DNA from 4 places in the Agrobacterium sp. 22-209-1 genome. Region 1 is predicted to be linked to each of the others. Evidence: riboswitches for the same ligand, from Rfam matches in the RefSeq annotation. Region 1 holds a riboswitch; each other region holds the start of a gene.

Region 1 (6,927 bases):
GACAGGGGTGCCATGCCACAATTGGTACAAGGGCAAAGTTTGTCGGCATCGACAAACTGAAGTGCCTTTCGCAGAGTAGCGGCCACTTCCTCCGGCGTCTCGATGGTATTGCTCGCAACATCGATCGCTCCGACCATCACCTTCTTGCCGCGAACCAGTTCCATAAGATCCATCGGAACGTGAGAGTTGTGGCATTCCAGGGAGATCATGCCGATGCTGGATTTCTGCAGCTTGGGGAAAGTTTCCTCATACTGCCGCCACTCCGACCCAAGAGTCTTTTTCCAGTCCGTATTGGCCTTGATACCGTAGCCGTAGCAAATATGAACGGCAGTCTCACATTTCAGGCCTTCGATTGCCTTTTCCAGAGTGGCAACACCCCAGTCATTCACCTCATCGAAGAAGACATTAAATGCGGGTTCATCGAACTGGATGATATCCACCCCGGCAGCCTCCAGTTCTCTAGCCTCCTGGTTCAGGATCCCGGCGAATTCCCAGGCCAGCTTTTCGCGACTTTTATAGTGATCGTCGAAGAGCGTATCGATCATCGTCATCGGCCCCGGCAGAGCCCATTTGATCGGCTGTTTGGTCTGCTGACGCAGGAACTTGGCGTCTTCGACAAAAACCGCCTGTTTGCGCGACACGGCGCCGACGACTGTCGGAACGCTCGCATCATAGCGATCCCGGATTCTGACGGTCTCGCGTTTTTCGAAATCGACACCATCGAGATGCTCGATGAATGTCGTGACGAAATGCTGGCGCGTTTGCTCGCCGTCGCTGACGATATCGATACCTGCCTGCCGCTGGTCGTCCAAGGACAAGCGCAAGGCGTCCTGCTTGCCCTCGATCAGTTCGTCATCCTGCAATTTCCAAGGCGACCAGAGTTTCTCAGGCTCTGCAAGCCATGAAGGTTTCGGCAAGCTGCCGGCGGTTGACGTGGGCAACAGTGTTTTCATGATGGGGGACCTTATGCTTTCAGTTCATCAAAGGGCGTGTTTGGTAGACCATTGCTCAAGAACAGTCCCATAGGGTTTGATGAAGTGCTCCTCAGCGAACCTTCCCTGCTCGACAGCCAGCCGGCTACGCTCTTCGCGATCGTAGACGATACGCGTCAATGAGTAGTCCTGATGCCCGAGACTCGGGCGATAACAGGCCCCTGCCGCGGAATTGGCGTTATAAATTTCGGGCCGGTAAATCTTCTGAAAAGTCTCCATGGTGCTGATTGTGCTGATGAGCTCGAGATTGGTGTAATCGTCGAGCAGATCACCGAGAAAATAGAATGCAAAAGGCGCGACGCTGTTCGGCGGCATGAAAAAGCGAACCTTCAATCCCATTTTCTGGAAGTATCGATCGGTCGACGACAATTCATCCTGCTGGTATTCGACACCCAATACAGGGTGCTGATTACCGGTCCGGCTGTATGTCCTGCTGCTGGAGGCACTCAGGCAGATGACCGGAAGTTTTTGAAAGTGTTCTTTGTAGGCATCTGAATTCAGGAAACACTTGAACAGGTTTCCATGCAGATCGCCAAAATTCTCCGGCGTGCCAAATGCCAGGCGATCCTTATTGTAAGCCGGCAGCACGACGCTGAAGTCATAATCCCGAACATACGAGGAGAAATTATTCCCGACGATGCCTTCGATGCGTTCGCCTGTCTTATGATCGACGATATTCGTTTTCAGGATTTCGATCAGGGGGAAAGCATCAGTATTGCCTTCAGCATCAATCCTCATCTCGACGGAAACGATCTCGAGCTGGACAGAATAACGATCGTTTTTCGGATTGTCCCAATGCGCCAAGGCGTTGAAGCGATTGTCGATCATCCTCAGCGCGTTGCGCAAATTCTCCCGGCGGCTCTCCCCTCTGGCCAGATTGGCGAAGTTAGTCGTGAGCCGCGTATTTTCCGAGGGTTGATAATCCTCGTCAAAAGGAATGCTCTTGAGAGAGAACGTAAATTCACCGCTCATGGCAATATTGTTCTCATGGACCGAGAAAAACCCTGAATCTGTTTCTTTTTCTTTCAGTGCTCTCATTTTTTCTCTCGTGTTTCTCAATCAACAATCTTTAGCTTGTCTATGGCCTGGAGCGCGCCCCTCTTATGCCTGAGCCGTTGATGGAGAAAAATTGATTTCATTTCATTGAAACATGAGCCGTCCTCATGGTTTTGGGTAAGCGACATGGCTTGCGGGGTGGTCTGGCCCGCCGACCGGAAACGAGGCCTTGACCCCACGAGCGGCATGGGACATTGGTTTACCGTCGTGGTTCTGTGGACGACAGTCCGGAGCTAAGAGGGAATTCGGTCAGATGCCGGAGCTGCCCCCGCAACTGTAAGCGGCTAGCGAACGTCCATTTTTGTCACTGGGTTTATCCCGGGAAGACGGGCGGGAGCGGTCATCCGCGAGCCAGGAGACCTGCCACGACAGATAACGTCCACGGGCGGGGTGTCCCGGAGTGCCGCTTTCGCGATCGGCATCTCTGCGCCGTCGTCTCTGCGTCATTGCCCAGCCCTGCCACAACCTGATGGTAGCGCCGATGATCAGCACCGACACGACAGACAAGCCCATGCAGCACCTGTCGACAACACAACTCGTCGATATCGTCTTCCCTGGTGACACAAACCATCACGGAACTCTTTTCGGAGGGACCGGCCTCGCCCTTATGGATCGAGTCGCTTTCATCGCGGCGACCCGCTTCGGGCGCGCACCATTTGTGACCGCGTCCTGCGAACGTATCGATTTCAAACAGCCCGCACGCATCGGGCACATCGTCGAATTCACGGCAAGACCCGTCAAGGCTGGCCGCCGTTCCCTGACTGTTGAGGTCGAGATGGTGGCAGAGACAATTGTCGGCCGTCAACGGCATACCTGTACGCGCGGCGTCTTCCATATGGTTGCCGTTCCAGAGGGCGAGAACGCCGCGCATTACGCCTTACCCAAACTGCTTCCCGAGGACGCGCCGGGCGAAAGCGATATGCTTGCCATGGTCGAAATCGTCTTTCCGGATCAGGCTAACAGCGTCGGCCGGATGTTCGGGGGCGAGGCAATCGCCTACATGACAAAAGCTGCGTTCGTGACGGCATCGCGCTACTCCGGCAAGCTAGTGGTGCTGGCATCATCCGAGCGTATCGACTTTGCAAGGCCAATCGAGATCGGCGAAATCGTCGAGGCGGAGGCACGTGTCGCGAGCGTTGGCCGCAGTTCCATGTCCGTCGAGACAAAACTCTGGTCGGAAAACCTTCTGACGGGCGAGCGGCATATCACGGCTACCGGACATTTCACCATGGTCGCGGTCGACGAAGATCACCGGCCGGTTCCTGTTCGAGACAGCGAACAGATAGAAGTCTTTCCCCTCGACAAAGGAGGCGCATAACGATGCTGGACAGGCAACATCTGTCGATCCTGCGCGAAGTCGATCGCATGGGCAGTCTGACGGCGGCGGCAGAACGGCTGAATGTGACCCAGTCCGCGCTGAGCCACACGATCCGCAAGCTCGAAGAACGCTATGGCGTCGCCATGTGGGAAAAGGACGGCCGCAATCTTCGTCTCACCGAGGCCGGCCGCTACATCGTCGCGCTGGCGCAGCGCGTCCTGCCACAGATCGAAAGGGCTGAGGATGTCTTGTCCGACTACCGCTACGGACAGCGAGGCTCGCTCAAGATCGGGATGGAATGCCATCCCTGTCACCAATGGCTGATGGGCGTGACAAAGCCCTATCTGGTAGACTGGCCGCATGTGGACCTGGAACTGACGACATCATTTGCTTTTGGCGGCGTGGCGGCGCTGACCGGATACGAGATCGATATCCTGATCACCCCGGACCCGATCGAAGCGCCTAGCGTCCATTATCTACCGGTGTTCGACTACGAACTGGTTCTTGCCGTACCGGCCGATCACTCTCTGGCGGCCAAGGACCATGCCGAACCTGCGGATCTGCTGGATGAAACGCTCTTCACCTATCCTGTGCCACCCGAGCGGCTGGATGTGTTCACGCATTTCCTTGCGCCTGCAAATTGCCGCCCGCGCCACCACCGGAATGTCGAGACCACGGAAATGATGCTACAGCTCGTCGCAGCCGGTCGCGGCGTCAGCGCCATCCCGAACTGGCTGGTGCGTCGGGAAGCCGCCGAGCTCGGAGTTCGTCCCGTCAGTATCGGCAAATCAGGGATACAGAAGAGTATTCACCTCGGTTTGAGAAGCGGCGAAGAGGCCGTTGACTTCATCGCCGGTTTTCTCGCGACGTCGCGCATGGCCTCAGCCTGACACGTCGTTGCCAGCATCGACATTGCTGTAATAGAGCTTGCCGATCTCGATCGGCTCACGGCCCTGGCTGCGGCGGTGGATATTGCTGTCGCGCAGGGAACAGACGCCGCGGCAATATGCCTGCTGGTAAAACTCGTCGCGTTTGCTGACATCAATCATCCCTCAATGATAGCGCCATCGCCTCAGGTGAGCTCAGCGACCAATGATGGCGTTCAAATGCCGCATTGTACAGAATCCGCATAGCATATAGTGTCTGAATTGTGTCACAAGAGGCACTATGGGGATCGATGATCAAGCGATTGGGCTTTGCCGAACAATGCGTCGTGCGCACCATGTGCGCGCTTGCCTTGTTGTTGGTAGGCTTTGCCAATGAGCCACCGACGCTGGCTAACAGCCAGATCCCTCTCAGCGAAATAGCACAATAAGTCCTTCCGGACGGAACTCTTCCGGTTCTCTGCCTCCCATCGGAGGATGGCAAGGCCAAGCACGATCACCACAAGATCGGATCCGGTTGCGAAGCGTGCCGTCTGACGGCTTCGGTGCTTCTGCCCGCTCCTGCCGATGCACTCGGGCTGCCAATCCTTCGTGAGGCTGAGCGTGTCACGCCGACCCGTGTTGAAGCGTTCTACCGTCAGCTCTTTCCGCCGAATACATCGCCTCGCGGACTTCCATCCGGCCTGACTGCATAAATCGCCGCTGGGATCAGCGACTATTTCAGTCTGTGCCGGTTTTCTCCGCCTGTGGCGGAATACGTTCCGGCACATTGCCGGAACCCTTTCCATGTCACACGGAACCACCGCGTCCGCATGCGCGGATTGCTGGCGCCGGCGGTGATCCGTCCGCGACGCAATCCGCGGGTTGCGTCGGACACTTTTATGCAGGCGCGTGACCACCAAGCGGTAAACCGGGCCCTTCGGGCCGATCGGTGTCTTGCCCTTCAGGCGCACAGTCATCGACTCTCCGCCCTCGGAGCTGAAGGTAAGCAAATGTGTCCGAGACAAGCCGTGAAGTTTCCGAATGCCGACGCCCTACTTTCTGCTTGTGGTGCGCAAGCTCCGCGAATGCCTACAGCCGGGAGAGCCCAAACGTTTTCCTGATGCCGCCATCCAATGCCTTGGCTGGAATAAACCGTTTCAGGCGGCTCAGAAGTGTAGCCTGTTTTCCAACCGGTCTGCGCATTTTGTGAGGACCTGTGATTGCTGCCATGATTTCGGCGGCGACAGTCTGAGGACTGCTTGCCGTCCTAATGGCGGAAAGGACGGCCTCATTGGATTTGGCTAATTGAGTGGCGTAGTCGTCGATACGCGTCTCCGTCTGCTTCGCATTGACATCGAGACTTGTCCTCGTGAACGTCGGCTCGACCAGGACGGAGCGAATGTTGAATTGCCGAACTTCGTGGTCAAGCGTTTCAGACAGTCCCTCCAACGCATGCTTGCTGCTGGCATAAAGGCCCATATAAGGTGCGGGGAGAAAGCCGAGAACCGAACTGACATTGACGATCAGACCGGAATTCTGCTGTCGCATCGCAGGCAATATTGCTCGTATCATGCGCAGTGGGCCAAAGAGATTGGTTTCAAAAAGGGCCTTCGCCTCATCGTCCGACGTGCTTTCGACCGGCCCGACGAGAGAGACGCCTGCATTGTTCACCACGACATCAATCCGGCTTGAACGGGACAGAACCCAATCGACGAATTGCCTCACCGACTCGTCATTGTCCACATCGAGACGCCCGTACTCGACACCGGGAACCGGTCCACTTTTGTCCGGATTGCGCGATCCTGCAAACACCTTGAACCCATTCTGTGACAGCAACCTCACGGTCGCCTGCCCTATGCCGGAGGATGCTCCGGTCACCACAACAATCTTGTCTGTCGACATCTACGCTCTCCAAAACTAGCGTTGGACTAGAAATCAATATAGATTTCGTTTGTAATCTATATTTCAATTAGATTGCAAGCGAAATAAAACGCGCTTGCAGAAATTGAGGAGGCACATGGTCAGAAGCGGGAAACATCGGTCGAGTTAATGCGGGATTCTCGCCTGGAGAGTGAAAGGTGTGACGGATGCTTATGCCGTCAATTCACGCCGTTCGCCTGTCCGCTGGTGGATTGCCCAGCGCACGCTGGAACGCGGATCGTTGCTCGCCTCTTTCGACATAGTCCTGCAAGCCAGCGCTATCCAGCAGAATACCAGAGTGCTTGAGCGGCCGCAGTACGCTCACCATCATGAGATCACCGGCGCTGAACTGAGCCCCCTCAAGCCACTCCTTCCCTCCAAGCGTATCGCCCAGTTGCTGGAGCCGCTGACTGAGATGACCAACGCTGCCAGAGGCGATACAGGGCTCGATCGTATTGACCGCTGCAAACATCCACATGATGGAACGCGAGCGCGCATTTGCTTCATCGGGAAGGAGGCCAGCGAAACGCTGTGCTATGTGAAGCACGATCGCACCGGATTCGAAAAGAATGAGATCGCCCTCCTGGTAGATCGGCATCTGGCCGAATGGCTGTATTTCCAGATATTCGGGGCGGCGCATCTCGGAAAAAGTCAGATACCGTAGAGTGTAAGGCTGGCCGACTTCCTCGAGAGCCCACCTGACGCGCATATCCCGGTGATATCCTCTACCCCCGTCGGGCGGATGTTTGAAGATGGATACGACAGGGGTCATGTC
Region 2 (6,927 bases), on a different contig from region 1:
TGCTGATCGCCGCCAAATACAATCTGCCGGTCTGGCCGCATGCCGGTGGCGTCGGCCTCTGCGAATATGTGCAGCATCTGTCGATGATCGACTATCTCGTGGTATCTGGCACGAAGGAAGGCCGCGTGATCGAGTATGTCGACCACCTGCACGAGCATTTCATCGAACCCTGCGATATCAGAAACGCCGCTTACATGCCGCCGAAATTGCCGGGCTTCTCCATCGAAATGAAGCCGGAGTCGATTGAGACCTACACCTTCGAGGAATAGTCAAAGGATGACAGCGCCTCCTCAAAGCGCTGCCACTCCGTTTCGCTACCGGGAAGGCCGAAACGCATGTCGTTCGGCCTCTCATCAAAAATGCGGACCAGAATGCCGTGTCGGCCAAGATGGCTGGACAGGTTTGTGGTGCGGGGATCCCGCACCAGAGTAAACAGCGACGTGCCGCCGGCAATTGCCAGCCCCGCTTTTTCCAGCATGGCGTTCATGCGCCGAGCGTCTTCGGCAAGGTGCAGACGCATGGACGATTGCCATTCCCCGTCCGCCAGAGCCTGCGTCGCGATATGCAGCGCCGGGCCGGAAACCGCCCAGGGGCCGAGCCTTGCCTCCAGTTCAGCAGCGATATCGGGCTGCGCAATCGCGAAACCCAGCCGAACGCCTGCCATGCCGTAAAATTTACCGAAAGAGCGCAGGACCACCAGTGCATCCTGACAGGCGGCATTTGCGAGGCTTTCGGCACCTCCTGTCTCGATGAAGGCTTCGTCCACGACGAGCAGCCCACCCTTGCGGTGCATGGCGGCGGCCAGCGACAACAAGGCGGTGCGATCCGTGATGCGGCCATCGGGATTATTGGGATTGACCACGACGCCATAGTCATGAGCCGACATCGCGCTGATGTTTTCCGCCTCGGTCACAGCCAGTCCGGCCATGCGTGCGGTTCGGGCATGTTCCGCATAGGCGGGGGAAAGGACGGCGCCGCTTTTTGCCCCGCGGGCGATAGCGATCTGAGCCAGTAATGGCATCAGCATCTGCGTGCCGGGGGAAAGCGCTACATGCCGGGCGGAAGGCGCATTGAAATGCGTTGCCGCCAGACGTTTCAATTCTTCGGCGGCGTCCGGTTCCGGCAGGCGGGCGAATGCGCTGGCGGGGATCGGCGAATGCGGGTAGGAGTGCGGATTGATCCCAGTCGAAAGGTCGATCCACGGTTCAGGCGCTTCAGGAAACAGCAGACGCGCCCTGCCGAGATTGCCACCGTGACGGATCGCAGCTTTCGCCTTTTCTGGTACTGTTTCGCCCATGTTTTTTGCTCTCGCTTTCCTGTCGCTCGTGATCGAACGCCTGACCGGCTATCCGGTATGGCTGTTCAAACGTATCGGCCATCCCGTCACCTGGATCGGTTCGCTTATCGCGCTGCTGGACAAAAAATGGAACCGGGAGAGTGCGTCATTTTCACAGCGCAAGGGGGCCGGTGTCGCGGCTCTCCTCGTTTTCGTCGGGCTGACGCTGCTTGTTGCATGGCTTGCGCAATCCACCCTGCTTTTTCTGCCCTTCGGCAACTTACTGGTTGCTGTGCTGGGAGCTTCGCTTCCGGCGCAGAAAAGTCTTGAGCAGCATGTGGAGGCTGTCGCCATTGCTCTGGAGCGTGAGGGTGTGGAAGGCGGCCGCGAGGCGGTATCGATGATCGTCGGGCGCGATCCTCAAAAGCTGGACGAAGCGGCGATCTGCCGGGCGGCGGTTGAAAGTCTGGCCGAAAATTTTTCCGACGGCATCGTCGCTCCCGCCTTCTGGCTCGGCATCCTGGGCCTGCCGGGCGGCGCGGCTTACAAGGCGATCAATACGGCTGACAGCATGATCGGCCATCGCTCACCCCGCCATGAGGCCTTCGGCTGGGCCTCCGCCCGGCTGGACGATCTGGTCAATCTGCCGGCCTCACGGTTGAGCGGCGGTCTTTTCGTGGTTGCCGCGTTTTTTGTTAAGGGCGCATCACCCGGCAGGGCTGTGGCCGCGATACGTCGCGATGCCCATCATCACCGTTCTCCCAACGCTGGTTGGCCGGAGGCGGCGTTGGCCGGTGCTCTCGGCTTTGCGCTCGCAGGGCCGCGCTCCTATGGCGGTCAGATGATTGAGGCGCGTTTCATGGGGGAAGGTGGCAGGGCGGCGCTGGTTGCCGGCGATATTCGCAGGGCGCTGCGGCTTGTGCGGATTGCCGACCTGCTATTGATCGGCCTGTTCGGACTTCTGGCGATCCTTATCGCGCTATAGCAAGCAGACGGTCGAGATCGAGGTGCTTTTCCATATGTGCAGCGAGACGGTCGAGAACCGTATGCACCTGCTCATCATAGTTCAGCTCCGTGCCCTGCCCGCCGAGACGTTCCAGCCACGCGCTCCGCTGGCTGTTATCCGCGAAGAGGCCGTGAATATAGGTGCCGAAGACGCGACCGTCGGGTGAAATGCTTCCATCGCTATGCCCGTCGATCGTCGAAAACGCCAGATTGCCCGCTGCTCCCGTGGTTTCCCCGACATGCATTTCGTAGCCGGATAAACCAATACCATCAAAGCTCACGCCTGTAACGGAAACCAGCCTTTTGTCGCCCGTCAAAACCGTGTCGACATCAAGCAGACCGAGCCCATCGACAGTTGCCGGCGATCCCTCGATGCCGTCAGGATCGGCAACGGTTTTTCCGAGCATCTGGTATCCGCCGCAAAGGCCGAGAACGTAGCCGCCGCGCCGCACATGCGCCTTTATATCGATGTCTAGGCCCGCATCTTTCAGCACGGCAAGATCGGCGATGGTGGCTTTCGATCCGCAAAGCAGCACCAGCCGGCAATCGGCCGGAATGGTTTCGCCCGGCCGCACGCGGATCAGTTCGACATCCGGTTCCATATCCAGCGGATCGAGATCGTCGAAATTGGAAATATGCGGCAGGATCGGCACAGCGATGCGGATCTTTGCGCCAGGCTTCTGTTGGGCCGGGCCGGAGAGCCCCAGCGCATCTTCCGCCGGCAGTTTGGCGGCATCTGAGAAATGTGGCAGAAGCCCGATAGAGGCCCAGCCGGTCTGTTCCGCAATTATCCGCATGCCGTCTGAAAACAGGGCCGGATCACCGCGAAAGCGATTGACGATGAAACCTTCGATCATCGCCGCGTCTTCAGCTTCGAGCACGGCTTTCGTGCCGACGAGGCTGGCGATGACGCCGCCCCGGTCGATATCGCCGATCAGGATCACAGGCGCGTCCGCAGCTCTGGCAAAACCCATATTGGCGATGTCATTGGTACGCAGGTTGATTTCGGAGGCGCTGCCCGCGCCTTCCACCAGCACCAGATCGGCCCGTTGTTTCAGGCGGTTGAAGCTCTCGAGCACGCGCGGCATCAGCCCGGCCTTCATGTGCTGATAATCGGCCGCCCTGGCATTGCCGGCGATCTTGCCCTGCACCACCACCTGTGCGCCGGTCTCGCTCTGCGGCTTCAGGAGCACCGGGTTCATGTGCACGGAAAGCGGCACGCCCGCCGCCCGTGCCTGCAGCGCCTGTGCGCGGCCGATCTCGCCGCCATCGGCGGTCACGGCCGCATTGTTTGACATGTTCTGCGGCTTGAACGGCATGACGGACAGGCCGCGCCGGGTGAAGGCACGGGCAAGGCCGGCCACCATCAGCGATTTACCGACATCCGAGCCGGTTCCCTGAAACATCAGCACGCGCGCAGTCATATCAGAATTCTATCCCTGCCTGCGCCTTTACGCCCGCCTTGAAGTGATGTTTCACGAGGGTCATTTCCGTCACCATATCGGCCGCGTCGATGAGCGGTTGCTTGGCGTTGCGGCCGGTAACGATGACGTGCAGATCGGGCCTTCGGCTGGACAGCGTTTCGACCACCTCCTCCAGTGGCAGGTAATCGTAACGGAGCGCGATGTTCAGCTCATCGAGGATCAGCAGGCCGACGGTCTCGTCGGCCATCAGGACCTTGGCTTCTTCCCAGGCCTTTGCCGCCGCCGCGACGTCGCGCTTCAAATCCTGCGTGTCCCACGTGAACCCTTCGCCCATGGTGCGCCACACCACCCTGTCGCCGAACAGATTCAGCGCCTGCTGTTCTCCCGTTGACCATGCACCCTTGATGAATTGCACCACGCCGACCCGCCGCCCAGTGCCGAGCATGCGCAGGGCAAGGCCGAAAGCGGCGGTGGATTTGCCCTTGCCCGGGCCGGTATTGATCATCAGCAGACCTTTTTCGATGGTCTTTTCCGCAACCTCGGCGTCCTGCACCGTTTTGCGGTTGACCATTTTCTGCCGGTGACGTTCGGCTTCGCTGTCGCTGATGTCGCGTGTCATCGCGTTTTCCTTTTCATCCAGCGGCGTGGGACCCGGTGCCCCGCCATTCGGAGCGGCGACTATACCCAATTTGCCGCACCCGGCAATGTGCGGGCCACAGGGTCGCGGCATTGACCCCCACGCCCGTTCAGCCTAAGGGTAACGGACTGACGGTCTTTTCCCGGCAACGGGAAAAGCTAAGAGGGAACACGGTTCCAACCCGATTACCGGGTCATTCCGTGGCTGCCCCCGCAACTGTAAGCGGTAAGCCCGCACCGTAAAGCCACTGGACGCCTTAACGGGTTCGGGAAGGCGGTGTCAGGATGTAAAGCCGCGAGCCAGGAGACCTGCCGTTTCAGGAAAAACGTCTGCCGGGCGGGGTGCTCCGGTCAGTCGGTTAGATCGAACACCCGGCTTGCGTCTGTCCGCATGCCGTATTCGGCATCCGCACCCCCGAGATTTTTTGTAAGGCGCGGGAAACGATACGGTTTGGATATTTCAGCGACATCTTCATGTGCAGGCGGAAACACGCAGAACGAAACAGCGTCCGGCGTGACCGTCTTCGTTTGCAGAAGCTGCCGCGATGAAACCGATCCCAATGCCGAACCGCGCCCCGGTTCACGTCTCGCCGATGCCGTCATCGCAAAGGCGCAGGAAACCGGTGTCACCGTTCGTTCCGTCAACTGCCTCGCCAATTGCAAGCGCGGGCTTAGCGCCGTGCTGCGCAGCGCCAATGGCTGGTCCTATGTCTTCGGCGGGCTGACGACCGGTGATGCGGAAGATTTGCTGACCGGTGCGCAGCTGCTGGCGGCCGCCCCCGACGGCCTGATGCCCTGGCGCGGCCGCCCCGAACCCTTAAAGCGCGGCATGGTGGCGCGCATTCCCCCATTCGATTTTACCGAGGAGAGATCATGAGCACCCTTCTGGACCGCGTTCCCTGCACCATCGTCACCGGCTTTCTGGGGGCTGGCAAAACCACGCTGCTGCGCGGCCTTCTCGAAAAGCTGGACGGCAAGCGGCTGGCGATCATCGTCAACGAGTTCGGCGATATCGGCATCGATGGCGAGATTCTCAAAGGTTGCGGTATTGAAAGCTGCCCGGAAGAAAACATCGTCGAACTGGCCAATGGCTGCATCTGCTGCACGGTGGCGGATGATTTCCAGCCCGCCATCGAACAGATTCTGAGCCGTCAGCCGAAGGTGGAGCATATCCTCATCGAGACCTCGGGCCTTGCCCTGCCGAAGCCCTTGGTGCAGGCTTTCCAATGGCCGGCGATCAAGAGCCGTGTGACGGTGGACGCCGTCGTAGCCGTAGTGGATGGCGCCGCCCTTGCCGAGGGTCAGGTGGCGCACGACATGGAAGCGCTCGCCACCCAACGGGCAAATGACGAGGCGCTCGATCACGATGACCCGGTCGAAGAGGTTTTCGAGGATCAGGTCGCCTGTGCCGATCTTATCGTGCTGACCAAGGCCGATCTGCTGGATGACGCCGGTCTGGACAAGGCCAAGGCGCATGTTCTCGAACATCTGCCGAAGGCGGCAAAGATCGTTGTGGCCTCCAATGGCGCCATCGACCCCGCCGTGCTGATCGGTCTTGGCCTTGCGGTGGAAGAGGATATCGAAAACCGCCGCACCCACCATGATGGCGAACTCGACCACGAGCATGACGATTTCGACAGCTTCGTCATCGATCTGCCGACTGTTACCGATCCGGAAGCGCTGGCGGCCCGTATCGCCAAGACGGCCGCTGCCGAAAATGTCCTGCGCATCAAGGGCTTCATCGAAATTGCCGCAAAGCCGATGCGCCTGCAGGTGCAGGCTGTCGGCAGCCGAGTCAACCATTATTACGACCGGCCCTGGGCTGCGGGTGAGGAACGCCGCAGCCGCCTCGTCGTCATCGGCGAAAAGGGCATCAACCGCGAAAAGATCGAACAGATGCTGGCCGCCTGACGATGCACATCCTCGCTACCACATCCTCGTCTCTGGACGATCTGATCGAGCCGGTTGATCTCAACCAGCCCCGGTCTGATGTGGTGATACTGTCTTTTTCGGCAAGCGATCTTGCCGGGCTGGAACAGGCCTGGCGGCGAACAGGGGGGGCGCTCCCCTCCCTGTCAGCCGCCAACCTCTCCGAGCTTCGGCATCCCATGTCGGTCGATCTCTGGGTCGAAAAGACGGCGGAACATGCCAAGGTTATTCTTATCCGGATTCTCGGCGGCGCGGAACGCTGGCGTTACGGCGTCGATCAGCTTTCCATTCTTGCGCACGGGCGTGGCATCAAGCTTCTGCTTTTGCCGGGTGAGTGCAGCGAAAGGGACGAGAAACTGGAAGCGGCCTCGACCGTCGATCGGCGGATTTTGGCCTCGGTCCTCTCCTTCTTCCGTGAGGGTGGGCAAGAGAATATGGATCGGCTTGCCCTTGGTCTCGCCGCTCTTGCAAGGGCCGAGGCATGGCCGGATATCGAAGCCGAGCCGCTACCAAAAGCCGGTTTCTACCGGCCCGGCAGGGGCGTTGTGGATAGGGCGGAAGCCTGCGCGGGTTTTCCCGAAGGTGTGCCCGTTCTGCCCATTCTGTTTTACCGCTCCATGCTTCTGGCGGCAGATGCCGCACCGGTGGACGCGCTTT
Region 3 (6,927 bases), on a different contig from region 1:
CTTCCGCCCAGCCGGACATGGCAAGCCTCGAATCGCAGATTCTGAAGGCGCTGGCCCATGCTCTTGGCGTCAACGACGCCACTTGAGGCCATTGAACCGGGCGCGAAAAAGCCATATCTCTAGAGACTGGAGATATGGAGAAAGCCATGCTGTCCATCGGTGAACTATCGAAACGCACCGGCGTGAAGGTGCCGACGATCCGCTATTACGAGCAGATGGGCCTCATCCGCGAGGCGGATCGTTCGGAGGGAAACCAGCGCCGTTACGAGAAATCCGACCTCGAAAGGCTGACCTTCATCCGCCATGCGCGCGATCTCGGCCTCAACATTGATGCCATTCGCGAACTTATCGCGCTCAGTCAGCACCGGGAAATGCCGTGCGAGGGTGCGGATCGCATCGCCGCCGAACATCTTGCTGACGTGCGCGAGAAGATTGCCAGCCTGAAGAAGCTGGAACACGAGCTCGAACGCATCGTCTCCCATTGCCACGGCCATTCGATCGAGGATTGCTACGTCATCCGCGCGCTTTCCAACCATGGCATGTGCGAGGGTGAGCATTGAGCCGAAAACCGGGCTTGACAGAATATGGATTCGGGCGCATTGCATTTCCCATGATCAACGAACGCGCACCCATCTCCTGCTCGTATTTTTGGGCCTTCCTCTAAGGGCGGCTCGACAGATCATATTGTCAACAAGCCGCCGTCAGGCGGCTTTGTTGTTTTCAAACGTCCTGACGGCACCGATAAGACCAAAGGACCGAAAAAATGACCGAAGATAGCTCCCTGACACTGGAAAGACCGCCCGTCGTCATCATTCGCGGCGCGCGCAAGACCGATCTGCCCGAACTCAACGAGATGATCACGCTGCTTGCCTCCTACCATGGCGATGCGGCGGCGATCACGCCGGCGAAGCTTGAGCGCGACCTGTTCGGCGCCCTGCCCTGGGTGCATGGTCTTGTCGCCGAAGCCGATGGCGCGCTGATCGGTTACGCCCTGCTTCTGCCGCTCTACAGGGCGCAGGAAGGCCGACGCGGACTGGAGCTGCATCATCTCTTCGTGCGTGACGGCCATCGCGGCCATGGCACCGGCCAGCATCTGGTTTCCCGCGCCCGCGATATCGCCAAGCGTCTCGGCTGCGACTATCTTTCCGTCAGCGCCACGACCGGCAATGTGGCGGCGCATCGTTTCTACGAAAACATGGATTTCGCGCCGCGGCCGGTCACCGGCATGCGCTACATGCAGTCCATCGCCTGATTAAAGCCCACGGAGACAGCCATGACACGGATCGCCATTGCGCTCGCGCAGGATTTTGCCGACTGGGAGCCGGCGCTGCTTACGGCGGCAGCGCGCAGCTATCTCGGTGTCGAGATCGTGCACGCCACGCCTGATGGCAGGCCCGTGACCTCGATGGGCGGGCTGAAGGTGACGCCGGACACATCCTATGACGCGCTCGATCCCGTTGACATCGATGCGCTCGTCATTCCCGGCGGTCTCAGCTGGGAAAAGAGAACGGCTGTCGATCTTGGCGGGCTGGTGCACCGGTTTCGCGACAGGGATCGGCTGGTGGCCGGCATCTGCGCGGCGGCAAGCGCGCTCGGCGGCACGGGCGTTCTGAACGACGTCAGCCATACCGGCAATTCGCTGGCATCCCACAAGGCCTATCCGGCCTATCGCGGTGAGGCGCATTATCGCGATCAGCCAAAAGCGGTCAGCGATGGTGGCATCGTCACGGCACCCGGCAGCGCGCCGGTCAGTTTCGCCGTGGAAATCCTGAAACACCTCGGCCTCTTTGGTCCGGAAGCCGAGGCGGAACTTCAGGTTTTTGCGGCAGAGCATCGGTGAGGCGCATCCGCCTCAATGCTTTACAGCCCTCCACTTCCCCGTCATTCCAGCCTTTAGCCGGAATCCAGCCAGCCTAAGTCTCTGGGCTGAAAAAGACTCTTCCCGCCTCGCAGACGCGCGTCGACGGGAACCCGGCTCAAGGCCGGGATGACGGAGGTGGGAATATGGAGCAAGTCAATATCGATCAAGCACCCGGCACACCCGCGCCGCTGAAGCATCGCCCTCACCTGCAATCGCACGGCGAATATCGCGGCTGTTCAGATGCAGGCTGCGACCTGCGGGCAAATTCGAGCGTTTTATCTTACTGAGCGCAGCAGCGATAAAAGCAGCCTGGTGTTCATGAAAGCAGGAGAGAGCCGCCTCGCGCCCCGGGGTTGCCCCGAGGAGCGCCTTGAAAGCAAGGCGATGCACGGCGCAGAAAGCGCCGTGGCCGGGAACGGCAAAACGCAGCGCATCGAGCTCCTCACTCCATTCCGCTGCGTCCTGCATGGTTTCAAGCCTCTTGGAAGCGCTTCAGGAAAAACGCACTCAACGTGCCGAGAAGTGCCCAGAAGACGAAGCTGGTGACGGTGGCGGCAACGATGAACTGACGTTCCAGCGGCAGTGGCGCCAGCGCATGTTCGCCTTCCGGCGGCAGGGGGGCGCCCACCACATGCGGCGCGACGATCAGCACCATCGCCAGCAGAACCGCCCATGGTTCGCGGCGGAAGGCGATCAACGCAATGCCGCCCGCGGTTGCGGCAACGGTCGCGAGCCACCAGATCTGGCGCGCCTCAAGTGCGGCGGCCGGGCTTCCCGGCAGTTCCGGCGGCAGGCCGATCATCGGGGCGAGCATGACGGCCGCAAAACCGGCAACGCCCCACAAAAGCCCCTCACGCCAGCCGGTATTGGTGCCGCGCAACGACATGAGGCCGGTCAGCACCAGCGCGTAACCGATGGCGGTCAGCACATTGGCGGCGACGGTATAGGCGGTGCGCTCGAAACCATCGGCCGGAGCCCAGGCCTCGTCATTATGTTCATGAGCGGGAACCGCAGCGCCGGGCCCCGGTGCATTATGGCTATGGGGCGCTTCGCCGGCGCTCTCATAGGTTTCCGCCTGAAGGATGAGCGGCGTGGTGCCAAAAGCCTGCATGGCGGAGACCGCGAAGCCGCCAAGGATACCGACGAGAATGGCGGTGAAGACGATATTGCGAAAAAATGACATGCCGTTTCCCCTCAATGGCAGGGGAAGGCATTGGCATGACGCGTGTCATGCGCGGCATTGTGAACGGCTTCCACGTGGGAAAAGCCGACAAAACCGACGACGAACAGGCCAAGCACGATCGCTGTCAGCGACTGCGCGACGCTGGTTGTTTTTACGGAAACGGCTGAATTGGCCGTATTCAGGTTGGTGGACATGGTGACCCCTCTCCCGGCGCGACCCCGCGCCTTTAGATGCGGCCGAACGGCAAAGCCGCAGGACCGCATGCGATATACTTCACCACGGGGATACGAGACTGATACAGGGAGGCATTGATGCCACCACCCTGAAATTCCGCTCTTCCGGACACCCCGCCGGCATGGATATTTCCGCGATGGCAGGTCTCCTGGCTTACGGGTCAAAACCTGAAACACCTTCCCGGCATCGCCTTCGCCCTTGATGGAGGCGAGATGGCTTGCCAGTGGCATTTCGTTTCAGGCTCTCCGCTCACAGTTGCGGGGGCAGCCACGAATGAGGATTTCTCCCTATCGTGTTCCCTTTTCACCTTCCGGAACGCCCGGAAGGAACCATCACGGACATGTTATCGGATGGGCGGGGCCGGGAGTCAATGGCGCTTACCCACCTCTCGTTCGTCATCCTCGGGCTTGACCCGAGGATCCATGGGCTGGCGTGGTGGTGGATCCTCGGGTCAAGCCCGAGGATGACGGAGGAGAGGTATCAGGCCCTACCGCGCCGGTATGGCTTTCAGATAGGCGGAAATCGCATCGCGGTCTTCGGCCGTCAGATGCGCCATATTCTGCTGCACCTTGACCATCGAGCCGCCGACGCTGTCGAATTCCGGGGTGAAGCCGGTTTCCAGATAGCTGGCTATATCCGCTTTGGCCCAGCTGCCGATGCTTTGCGAGCCGGGGGTAATGTCGGGAATGCGGCCCTCGCCTTCCGGATTGGGGCCGCCGGCCAGCCACTTGTCTTTCAGGAAACCGCCAAGCGCGTTGCGCGGCGTGTGGCATTCGCCGCAGTGGCCCGGCCCCTCCACCAGATACTGGCCGCGCAGCAATTCGGCATTGGCATCGGCAAGCTCGACGCGGGGCCGCGCCGAGGGGTCGAAATAAAGGAATTTCCAGCCGCCCAGCACCATGCGCAGATTGAAGGGGAACGGCAACTCGTGATCCGGCGCATCGTTCTGGCTGGCCGGCAGGACCTTCAGATAACCGAAGAGATCGTTGACGTCCTTCTGCGTCATGCGGGCATAGGAGGCGTAGGGAAAGGACGGATAGAGATGTTCGCCGTTCCTGCCCACCCCGCGCGTCATCGCATCGCCGAATTCCGCCAGCGTCCAGCCGCCGATGCCATGCTGTGGATCGGAGGAAATATTGGGGACATGGAAGGTGCCGAAGGGGCTTTTCAGCGCCTGCCCGCCCGAAAGCGTCAACAGCGCCTCGCCCTTCGCGTCGGGTGCCGCATGACAGCTTGCGCAGCCGCCCGCCCAGAACAGCGTTTCGCCATTGGCCAGATCCGGTTCGCCCAGGCTCACCCAATGGCTCGGCGCCTGCCGCTGCGGCGCGGTAACCCAGGCGAAAATGCCGTAGCCCGCAATGGCCGCGACGACGGCCCCGCCGACGAGTTTCGTCCAGATGGAGGACATGCCCCTCTCCCCATTGTCACCTGATCCGGTCAGATGTCTTTCGTGCCTTGAGAAAACGCCGCCGGGAAGCGGCGTTTTCAAAGTGCTGCGACTACTTCTTCAGACGATAAGTCTGGTGGCAGGTGCCGCAATCGGCGCCGAGCGTCTTCATGGCGGTGGCGACGCCGGCCTGATCGGTGGGGAGATTGGCGAGAACCGCGTCGGCATCCGTTCCGAGCTTCGCTGCCTTGGCCTTGAAGTCGTCGAAGTTTTCCCAGATGGCGGGAGCAGCCGCACTACCGGTCTCTGAGCCGACGGGGAACTGGTCGGGGAAAGCCTTGGCATTGGTGCTGATGGTCGTCACGGCAGCCTTGACGGCGGCAGCGTCAAAGGGCTTTTCGCCCTTGGAGATGGCGGCGAGCGCACCCATGGAGCCGCCGATCTGCTTCATCATGCCTTCGCGTTTTTCGACTTCGCCGGCAGCATAAACAGCTCCGGCGCAAAGACAGCCGAACAGCATGGCCGCCGTGATGGTTTTCAGTTTCATGCACACTCTCCTTGATTCCGGCATGGACACCGGCGCTTTATCGAACCGGGCGAGGATGCCCTTTCCGCATGGCGAAAAAAAGTCACATTGCGGTGAATTCCATCGCGAAAACAGAAGCCTAAGACGAGGTGACAATGCAGGTCACCCCCCGGCTCTAGGGCCTCACTATGACGGCAGGCTGAATGAGAATAATTGGCTGAAAGCAAGCGGCGCGGCGTATTCCCCCACGCAGTTGCCGTTTGGAGAAGCCAAGGCCCGGCTTAGAGGGCCAAAATGCGGTCTTCCTCACGCCCAAAACCGCGGATCGCTATGCGGTCGGCAAAGACGTCTGCAATGGCGAAGGTGTTCTGGTCAGGCGTATCGACCATGCCCTTGAAATTCACGAAGTGGGTATTGCCCAACAGGCCGTAATTGCCCTCGTGATTATGGCCGTTGAACCATGCGACGGCTGACGGGTGGGAGCCGAGAAGCTCAAGGATACGCGGCGCGTCCCACATGTTGTGGGCGTTTTCCGGATAGACAGGATAATGGCAGAGAACGATCACTTTTTCTCCCGCCGCATCCGCCTTTTGCAAAACCTCCCGCAGCCATTCGAACTGCTCGTCGCCAAGCGAGGCGTTCCAGTCCTGCGCATTGATGGCACCCGCATCGTTGAGGCGCTTCAGCCGGTCTGCGGCAAGCGCGCGTCGCGGATCGCCGGGCGACGGGGCGAACAGGCTGACCTCGTTGCCGTCAAGCACGACGAAGCGGATATCACCGATGGAAAAATCATGCCAGGGGGCGGACATGCCGAGGCGAGCGTGGATAGCCGGCAAATGCTCGGCGGCGACGGCGAAATCGTGATTGCCCGGCAGCAGCACCGAGCGGTGTCGAAGCCCGTCGTAAACGGCAAGGATCGCGTCGAAATTGTCGAAGCCGCGATCGATGATATCGCCGAGCGTTACCACGAAGGCCAATTCCTCGCGGTTGAAGGCGTCGATCGCGTCTGCGAGCTTTTTCGGGCTCTCGGCGTAATAACGACCCATCTCCGGGCGCGGATCGGCATCGGCATATTGGGGATCGGCGACAATGCCGAAGGAGAAGAGAGGCGTGGTTTTTTCAGTCATGATGCGCCGCGATAAACCCGGCGGATGACAAGCTTGTGACAACGCGCGACATGCCAAAAACAGAACACCCGGCACAAAGGCCGGGTGTTTGAAAAATTCCGTTCGCCAAGCCTTACTTGGCAGCGGCTTCGTAACGCTCCAGGACGTAGTCCCAGTTGATGAGGTTATCAACGAAGGCTTCGAGGTACTTCGGACGCAGGTTGCGGTAGTCGATGTAATAGGAATGTTCCCAGACGTCGACGCCGAGGATCGGCTCTGCACCGTGAACCAGCGGGTTTTCGCCGTTCGGGGTCTTGGAGATTTCAAGCTTGCCGTTCTTGACGGAGAGCCATGCCCAGCCGGAGCCGAACTGCGTGGTGCCGGCAGCGATGAAATCTGCCTTGAACTTGTCGTAGCCGCCGAGATCGGAGGCGAATGCCTGTTCCAGCTTGCCCGGCAGCTTGTTGCCGCCGCCGTCCTTCTTCATCCACTTCCAGAAATGGACGTGGTTGTAGTGCTGCGCGGCGTTGTTGAAGAGACCGGCATTGGTGCCAAAGGACTTCTTCACGACTTCTTCGAGCGACAGGTCGGAAAGACCTGCTTCGGCAGCCAGCTTGTTGCCGTTGTCGA
Region 4 (6,927 bases), on a different contig from region 1:
AAAATCGGGCTCGAACACCATCGGGCCTTTTTCGCCCCTGTTCATCATCTTCACCTCGAAGGTCTCGGCCAAAGCGTGAAGGGGAAACCCTGCGGCCGAAACGGCGATTGCGGCAGCGGCACAAAACCGTCTGGCCTTTGCAGCAGAGCTTGCGAACGTAATGACTGTCATCATCGTGCCAATACTTTCCTTGCATGCTCGGCCCGCCCATGGGCCGGCAAAAAACGAATATGGGAAAAGCCCCCCTCATCCGTGGTGACCACGCACTCCACCCCGAAGACGGCGGCTATTGTCGCCGGTGTCAGCACCTCGCGCGGCGGACCGACCGCGATCATCTCGCCCCGGTGCATGATGGCGACGCGGTCACAGAACATGGCGGCGTGATTGAGGTCGTGCAGCGCCGCTACAACGGTCAGGCCTTGTCGGCGCACCAGATCGAGCAGGCCGATCTGGTGACCTATGTCGAGATGGTTGGTCGGCTCGTCCAGAAGCAGGACATGCGGCTCCTGCGTCAACGCGCGGGCGATATGCAGGCGCTGCCGTTCGCCGCCGGAAAGATGGTGCCAGCTGCGCTCCGCCTTATCAGCCATATCCACATTGGCGAGTGCTGCGTCAACGATGGCGTCATCCTGCTGCGACCAGGCGGAAAGCGGCCCGAGGTAGGGCGTGCGTCCAAGCTCCACGGCCTGTCGTGCGGTGATGCGTTCGGTGGTTTCAGCCTGCTGCTCAACGAAGGCGAGCCGGCGGGCAAGGTCTCGCCGTCCCAGCGAGGCAAGCGGTTCATCTCCGAGCGTAACGTGACCCCGGCGCGGCTTGCGAATGCCTGCCAGCATGGAGAGCAGCGTGCTTTTGCCGGAACCGTTCGGTCCGATGACACCGAGAAACTCACCGGAACCGACATCGAGTGAAACGCCGCGCAAGATGTCTATATTGCCGGCGTGGAAATGCAGGTCGTGGGCGGACAGTTTCATGAACGCCCCCTCTTCTGCCCGAGGATGAAGGCAAAGGCGGGCGCGCCGACGAGCGCGGTGATGACGCCGATGGGCAGCACCTGGCCCGGAATGACGATGCGAGAGAGAATATCCGCGACGATCATGAAAACCGCGCCGGTCAGCGCCGTCACCGGCAGCAAGATACCATGGCGAACGCCGACGAAGATGCGCGCAGCATGCGGAATGACGAGGCCCACGAAGCCGATGGAGCCGACCAGCGACACCATCGCAGCCGTCATGATCGCCGAAACCGAGATCAGCACGGTATAGACCCAGCGCACCGGAATACCGAGCGAGGCTGCGGCCTGACCGCCGAATGCGAAGGCATCGAGCGCCCGCGCGTACCAGAGACAAACGATAAGGCCCGCAAGGCTGACCGGTAGCGCCAGCCAGACATCCGGCCAGCGCACGCCGGAAAGATTGCCGAGCAGCCAGAACATGATACCGCGCGCCTGTTCAGCATTGGCGGATTTGGTGACGATGAAGGAGGTCATGGCGTTGAACAGTTGCGAACCGGCAACGCCCGCCAGAATGATGGCGCTGTTGCCATGCCCCGCCTGCACGGCCAGAAGGCTGACCAGCGAAAAAGCGACAAAAGCGCCGATGAGCGCGCCCGCCGGCATCGTCAGAAAGCCCGCGCCGAAGCCCAGAAGTGCCACGGCGACGGCACCGGTGGAGGCACCGGCAGAAATTCCGAGAATGTAGGGATCGGCAAGCGGATTGCGTAAAAGAGATTGCAGCACTGCTCCGGCGAGCGCCAGCGACGCCCCGCAGCAGGCGGCAACAACGGCGCGGCTGAGGCGGTAACTCCAGACGATGCCTTCATCCAGCGGTTCAAGCGGATAACCCGCGTGGAAAACGCGGTTGGCAATCGTCTTTGCTACAACATCCAAAGGGATGGCAGTCTCGCCGATGGCCGCCCCGGCCATCAGCGCGACGAGCAGCAGGGCGAGCGCGGCAAATGCCAGCCCCGCCCTACCAAGATGGGTGGTGAGACGGTTCACTTGGCGAGGCCAGCGGCCGAAATCGCCTCGGCCAGCGTTTCAATACCTTCGATGGTTCGAATGGTCGGGTTCATCGCCTGCGCATCCATCTCGAACACATGACCTTCCTTGACGGCGGGCATGATGCTGGCCACGGGATCGGTGGCGAGGAACTTCAGCTTGACGGCAATATCATCGGCGGGGAAACGGCGGCGGTCCATCTTGCCGGCGACGATGATGGACGGATTGGCCTTGGCGATGGTTTCCCAGCCGACGGTCGGCCATTCTTCATCGCTTTCGATGACGTTCTTTAACCCCAGCGCGGACATGATGTAGCCGGGAGCACCATTGCGACCTGCGACATAGGGATCGATATCCAGCTCGGCGCTCGAGAACCAGAAGACGGCGGAAAGCTTGCCATTGGCTGAGGCGATCTTGGCACGGGCGGCTTCTTCACGCTTCTTCAGGTCGGCAACGACCTCTTCACCGCGGTCCTGCACGTCGAAGATTTTGGCGAGGTCGCGGACTTCCTGATAGATCAACTCCATGGTGAAGCCGGTGTTGCGTACACCATCACCACCGCCGGAATTGTCCTTGCCGACGCAATCGGCAGGCGAGGTATAGACGGGAATACCGAGTTCGGCGAATTGCGCCGGCGTTCCGACAACACCCTCGGGACCGATCTGCCACTGGAACTGCGTCGTGACAAGGTCCGGCTTCTTGCCGACGACCGCCTCGAAGCTCGGATCATTATCGGCCAGTCGCTCGACCTTGGCATTGGCCTCCTCGTAGCCCTTCAGAACCGGACCGATCCACAGCGCCGTGCCGACGACCTTGTCCGCAACGCCAAGCAGGTAAAGAACCTCTGTCGTGCTCTGGCCAACGGAAACGGTGCGGGTGGGCGCCTGCTTGAAGGTGATCTCCTGACCGCAGCTGTTGATTGTCAGGGGATAGGTGGTTTCGGCGGCATTGGCGCCGACCACAGGCAAAACCGAAAGCACGGTTGCCAGAAAGCCGGCGTGAACCGGCAGGCGTCTAGAATGAAACATGTGTTCTCCAGTCGAAAGTAAAACTTATTCCAGAGCAGCAGGCGTCAGAACGCGCAGCAACAGCGGGACGTCTTGTACGGAGAACGGTAATAGGACGCAAACGAAATGTTATGAAATAACATTACAAAATCCTCCTCCGGGCTTCCCCGCCCGTAACGATGGTTCATATTTTGACGGCAGGTCTCCTGGCTCACGGATTTGCGTCTCTCATCTGCCTTCCCGTATTCCGAAAAATACAGTGGCATGACGCCTTGAAGCGTCACGGGGATGAACGACAATCCGCTTACAGTTGCGGGGGCAGCCACGGCATTGGGCGAAAAAGATCGCCCGCACCATGTTCCCTATTAATCCCTTCGCCTTTCGGCTGCAGGAACCGTCGCTTTCTCACATAAGGGGCAAGAAGCGGGGCGTCAATTGCGATAGTGCCGCACCTCAGCACAAAGACGGGCCTGCCAGGGCGAAAATCATTGCGGAACCGCAGCCTGCCGGTTGCGGCGCGCCTTTCGACATGGTGGTGAGCGTTTCGATCACCACCAGCCCGGATTGCGCCAGGAAGTCGGTCAGAAGACCGCTGTCACGAACGGCATCAAGACGGACAAGCTGACCGTCCAAATCGGAAAAATGCCGCCTGACCAGCGCGATGGCCGCCGTCTCGTCGCCCGCAACGACCGGGCCGACAATATGGCCCCGCCCCGCTGCGCGTCGCAATGCAAATGCCTCAAGACGATCCGCCTCAAACAGGCCATAACCTTCGTCTTCCCGCAGGAGACGCTGCAGGACGCGCCGGCGCGAGACACCGAAAGCCGTCTCATCCAGATCCGCAACAGCGGACAAATGGTCCTCCGAAAGTGGCTTGATCCTCTGTTTTCTTCCGAGCGCCGGCATCTCGGGAAGGCAACGCGCCTTGCCCCGAAGGAGATGTACTTTTTCCGTCTCTCCGGCAAAACCCAGCCCGGCAAACAACCGCCTCGACTCGTCCGTGGCGTTGAGCCTCAGGGATATGGCAGGGAATTTCGCCAGAAGCCGCCGCACCAGCCATGGTGCCACGCCCTGCCCCTGAAGGCGCGGCGAAACGATGACCATGCCGAGCGTCGCAAAACCCTCATCATAGCGAAACAGCATCGCAGTTGCGACAGCGCGGTCGATTTCGTCAAGCGCGGCAAGACCGACGCCACATTGACGCAGGAAACACCATTCATTCGCGTGATATCGCCACCCGACAGCCATGGAGAGGGCGTGCAGATGATCGGCCTCCACATCGGCGATATCCACGGTTCGCAACTCGAAACTATCGACCTTGAGCAGCTCCATGACAAACGGCTCTCATTTCCTCCGGCGCGGAACCTTGATCCCGGCAACCCAGCCCACGACATCCGAAGATAGCCAGCCTTGCCGGCAGGAATTTTCCGAAAGCGCTGGAAGGACACAACAATCTACTGAAATCACCCCTATTTCAGCAGATAAACGCCGCAGGCCGCTCTAAGCTTTTCAACGTTGAAGCGACGGAGACAGCCATGAACGCAATCGACATTCTGGAGCGTCTTGTCGGCTTCCCATCGGTCGTCGGAACCGCCAATGGCGATATCGCCGGATGGATCGCCGATTATCTGGAAAGCCACGGCGCGAAAGTATCGCTGCTTGCCGGCCCGGAGGGCGACCGCGCCAATCTCTTCGCGAGCTTCGGCCCGACGGATGTCGCCGGATACATCCTATCCGGCCATATGGATGTGGTGCCTGCCGGTGAGCCGGAATGGTCCTCCGATCCCTTCACGCTGAGAGCCGAAGGCGAGCGTCTTTACGGGCGCGGAACCACGGACATGAAAGGTTTTCTTGCCACGGTTCTCGCCGCTGCACCGGCATTTTCGCGCATGGCGTTGAAGCGGCCCGTGCATATTGCCTTTTCCTATGACGAGGAGGCGGGCTGTCGCGGCGTGCCGCACATGATCGCCCGATTGCCGGAACTATGCGCAAAACCGGCGGGCGCGATCATCGGCGAACCGAGCAATCTGCGCGCCGTGCGCGCCCACAAGGGCAAGGCCGCCGCACGCATCACCATTCGCGGCCGCTCCGGCCATTCCTCACGGCCGGATCAGGGCGTGAACGCCATTCATCTGATGACCGGCATCATGGCAAAGGCGGTCGAGACCGCACGGGCTCTCACGGAGGGGCCCTTCGAAGCGACGTTCGAGCCGCCCTATTCCTCCCTGCAGATCGGCACGATGAAAGGCGGACAGGCGATCAATATCATCCCCGATCTCTGCGCCATCGAACTGGAAGCGCGGGCAATTGCCGGGGTATCGCCGGTGGCTCTGCTCCAGCCGGTGCGCGACGGCGTCGAAGCGCTTGCCGCCGAGGGCATCGACATTGAATGGACGCCGATGAGCGATTATCCGGCGCTGTCCCTTGCCGCCAATGCACCGCTCGTGAAGCTTCTGGAAGAATTGACCGACGCGCCATGCATCGCCGCCGTCAGCTACGGCACGGAGGCCGGGCTTTTTCAGGCGACTGGCATCGACGCCATCATCTGCGGCCCGGGCGATATCGGCCGCGCCCACAAGCCGAACGAATTCATAACGGTCGGTGAACTGTCGGCTTGCCAGTCAATGCTGGAAACACTGGCGAACCGCTGCACGGTTTAAACCTTCGGAACCACGGATTTCAGATGACTTTCTTCTTCAATTCCGACGCGAAGCGCGGCGAGATTTTCCGGCAGGCTCTGGCACGCGACCTGCCGGAACTGCCTTTTTCGATGGATGCAGCCAGCGTTGATCCGGATGCGGTTCGATACCTCATCACCTGGACTGTACCTGATGATATCGGCCGCTACCGCAATCTCGAAATCCTGTTTTCCATCGGTGCTGGCGTCGATCAGTTCCACATCGAAGCCGTCCCTGCGCATGTAAAAGTCGTGCGCATGGTGGATGACGGCATCATCCGCATGATGCAAGAATATGTGAGCCTCGGCGTGCTGGCGCTTCACCGCAACCTGCCGGTTTATTTGAAGCAGCAGCGCCAGCAACTCTGGAAGGCCCTGCCGCAGCGTCAGGCGGAAGAGTGCCGGGTGGGCGTTCTCGGCCTCGGCATGCTGGGCGTTGCGGCGCTGGAACAGCTGAAACCCTTCGGATTTCCGCTTTCTGGCTGGAGCCGCTCACCGCGCGAGATCGACGGCGTGACCTGCCATCATGGGGAAACCGGATTGGCCACCATCCTCTCGACAAGCGATATTCTCGTTTGCTTGCTACCGCTGACCGAAGAGACCACCGGGCTTTTGAACGGCGAACGTCTGGCGATGCTGCCCGAGGGCGCGGGGCTGGTTCATGCCGGGCGCGGCAAACAGCTCGACCACGACGCCCTTATCGATGCGCTGGATCGGGGCTTGCTTTCGGGCGCGATGATTGACGTCACCGATCCGGAACCGCTTCCGGAAAACCATGCCTTCTGGACCCATCCGAAAATTCTCCTGACGCCGCATATCGCCAGCGTCACCCAGCCGCATTCGGCAGCGCGCACCGTTGTCGAGAACATCAAACGATACCAGTCCGGTCTCGAGCCGCTCGGCCTCGTTGATCGTAACCGCGGATACTAACCCACACCGTTCCAGGAAAGGACACCCATGCCGCTTCTCAAGACCATAGACACCAATCCCGCCTTCGAACCCAAGGCCTCCAAGGCCCTGCCTGAACGCCTCATCGCCGGCGATCCGGCCTTCAAGACCTGGGCGCTGGACGAAGCCCGCAACGGCACCGTCCACACCGGCATCTGGGAAGCCACCCCGGGCGAAACCCGATCCATCAAGGGCGAGACCTTCGAATTCTGCCATATTCTCGAAGGCGTCATCGAAATCACGCCGGAGGGCGGCGCGCCGCTGCGTTACACGGCGGGCGACAGCTTCGTCATGAAGCC

The links. Region 1 has a riboswitch for cobalamin ahead of ACQZ48_RS20950 (acyl-CoA thioesterase). Riboswitches for the same ligand answer to the same signal wherever they lie in the genome.
Region 2: another riboswitch for cobalamin. It lies ahead of ACQZ48_RS13435 (DUF1636 family protein); the one in region 1 lies ahead of ACQZ48_RS20950 (acyl-CoA thioesterase).
Region 3: another riboswitch for cobalamin. It lies ahead of ACQZ48_RS06145 (CbtB domain-containing protein); the one in region 1 lies ahead of ACQZ48_RS20950 (acyl-CoA thioesterase).
Region 4: another riboswitch for cobalamin. It lies ahead of ACQZ48_RS01805 (ABC transporter substrate-binding protein); the one in region 1 lies ahead of ACQZ48_RS20950 (acyl-CoA thioesterase).

The regions. Positions count from the first base shown of each region.
Region 1 is NZ_JBNWCH010000012.1:56,291-63,217, reverse strand. It holds gene ACQZ48_RS20960 (methionine synthase) at 1-953, opposite strand, end outside; gene ACQZ48_RS20955 (DUF1852 domain-containing protein) at 981-1,964, opposite strand; cobalamin riboswitch at 2,240-2,430, shown strand; gene ACQZ48_RS20950 (acyl-CoA thioesterase) at 2,530-3,366, shown strand; gene ACQZ48_RS20945 (LysR family transcriptional regulator) at 3,369-4,256, shown strand; gene ACQZ48_RS20940 (hypothetical protein) at 4,248-4,415, opposite strand; partial or broken gene ACQZ48_RS20935 (hypothetical protein) at 4,742-4,945, shown strand; gene ACQZ48_RS20930 (oxidoreductase) at 5,322-6,134, opposite strand; gene ACQZ48_RS20925 (glutathione S-transferase family protein) at 6,337-6,924, opposite strand.
Region 2 is NZ_JBNWCH010000005.1:83,674-90,600, forward strand. It holds gene ACQZ48_RS13410 (L-fuconate dehydratase) at 1-269, shown strand, start outside; gene cobD (threonine-phosphate decarboxylase CobD) at 251-1,297, opposite strand; gene cbiB (adenosylcobinamide-phosphate synthase CbiB) at 1,296-2,261, shown strand; gene ACQZ48_RS13425 (cobyric acid synthase) at 2,248-3,705, opposite strand; gene cobO (cob(I)yrinic acid a,c-diamide adenosyltransferase) at 3,707-4,324, opposite strand; cobalamin riboswitch at 4,458-4,672, shown strand; gene ACQZ48_RS13435 (DUF1636 family protein) at 4,793-5,218, shown strand; gene cobW (cobalamin biosynthesis protein CobW) at 5,215-6,252, shown strand; gene cobN (cobaltochelatase subunit CobN) at 6,255-6,927, shown strand, end outside.
Region 3 is NZ_JBNWCH010000002.1:379,901-386,827, reverse strand. It holds gene ACQZ48_RS06175 (hypothetical protein) at 1-86, shown strand, start outside; gene ACQZ48_RS06170 (MerR family transcriptional regulator) at 147-560, shown strand; gene ACQZ48_RS06165 (GNAT family N-acetyltransferase) at 764-1,252, shown strand; gene ACQZ48_RS06160 (type 1 glutamine amidotransferase family protein) at 1,274-1,840, shown strand; gene ACQZ48_RS06155 (hypothetical protein) at 2,015-2,329, opposite strand; gene ACQZ48_RS06150 (CbtA family protein) at 2,334-3,044, opposite strand; gene ACQZ48_RS06145 (CbtB domain-containing protein) at 3,056-3,238, opposite strand; cobalamin riboswitch at 3,400-3,627, opposite strand; gene ACQZ48_RS06140 (c-type cytochrome) at 3,766-4,686, opposite strand; gene ACQZ48_RS06135 (c-type cytochrome) at 4,778-5,212, opposite strand; gene ACQZ48_RS06130 (metallophosphoesterase) at 5,473-6,318, opposite strand; gene ACQZ48_RS06125 (superoxide dismutase) at 6,431-6,927, opposite strand, start outside.
Region 4 is NZ_JBNWCH010000001.1:404,069-410,995, forward strand. It holds gene ACQZ48_RS01790 (pseudoazurin) at 1-174, opposite strand, end outside; gene ACQZ48_RS01795 (ABC transporter ATP-binding protein) at 171-971, opposite strand; gene ACQZ48_RS01800 (FecCD family ABC transporter permease) at 968-1,921, opposite strand; gene ACQZ48_RS01805 (ABC transporter substrate-binding protein) at 1,993-3,024, opposite strand; cobalamin riboswitch at 3,183-3,417, opposite strand; gene ACQZ48_RS01810 (GNAT family N-acetyltransferase) at 3,457-4,335, opposite strand; gene argE (acetylornithine deacetylase) at 4,539-5,663, shown strand; gene ACQZ48_RS01820 (2-hydroxyacid dehydrogenase) at 5,687-6,610, shown strand; gene ACQZ48_RS01825 (cupin domain-containing protein) at 6,638-6,927, shown strand, end outside.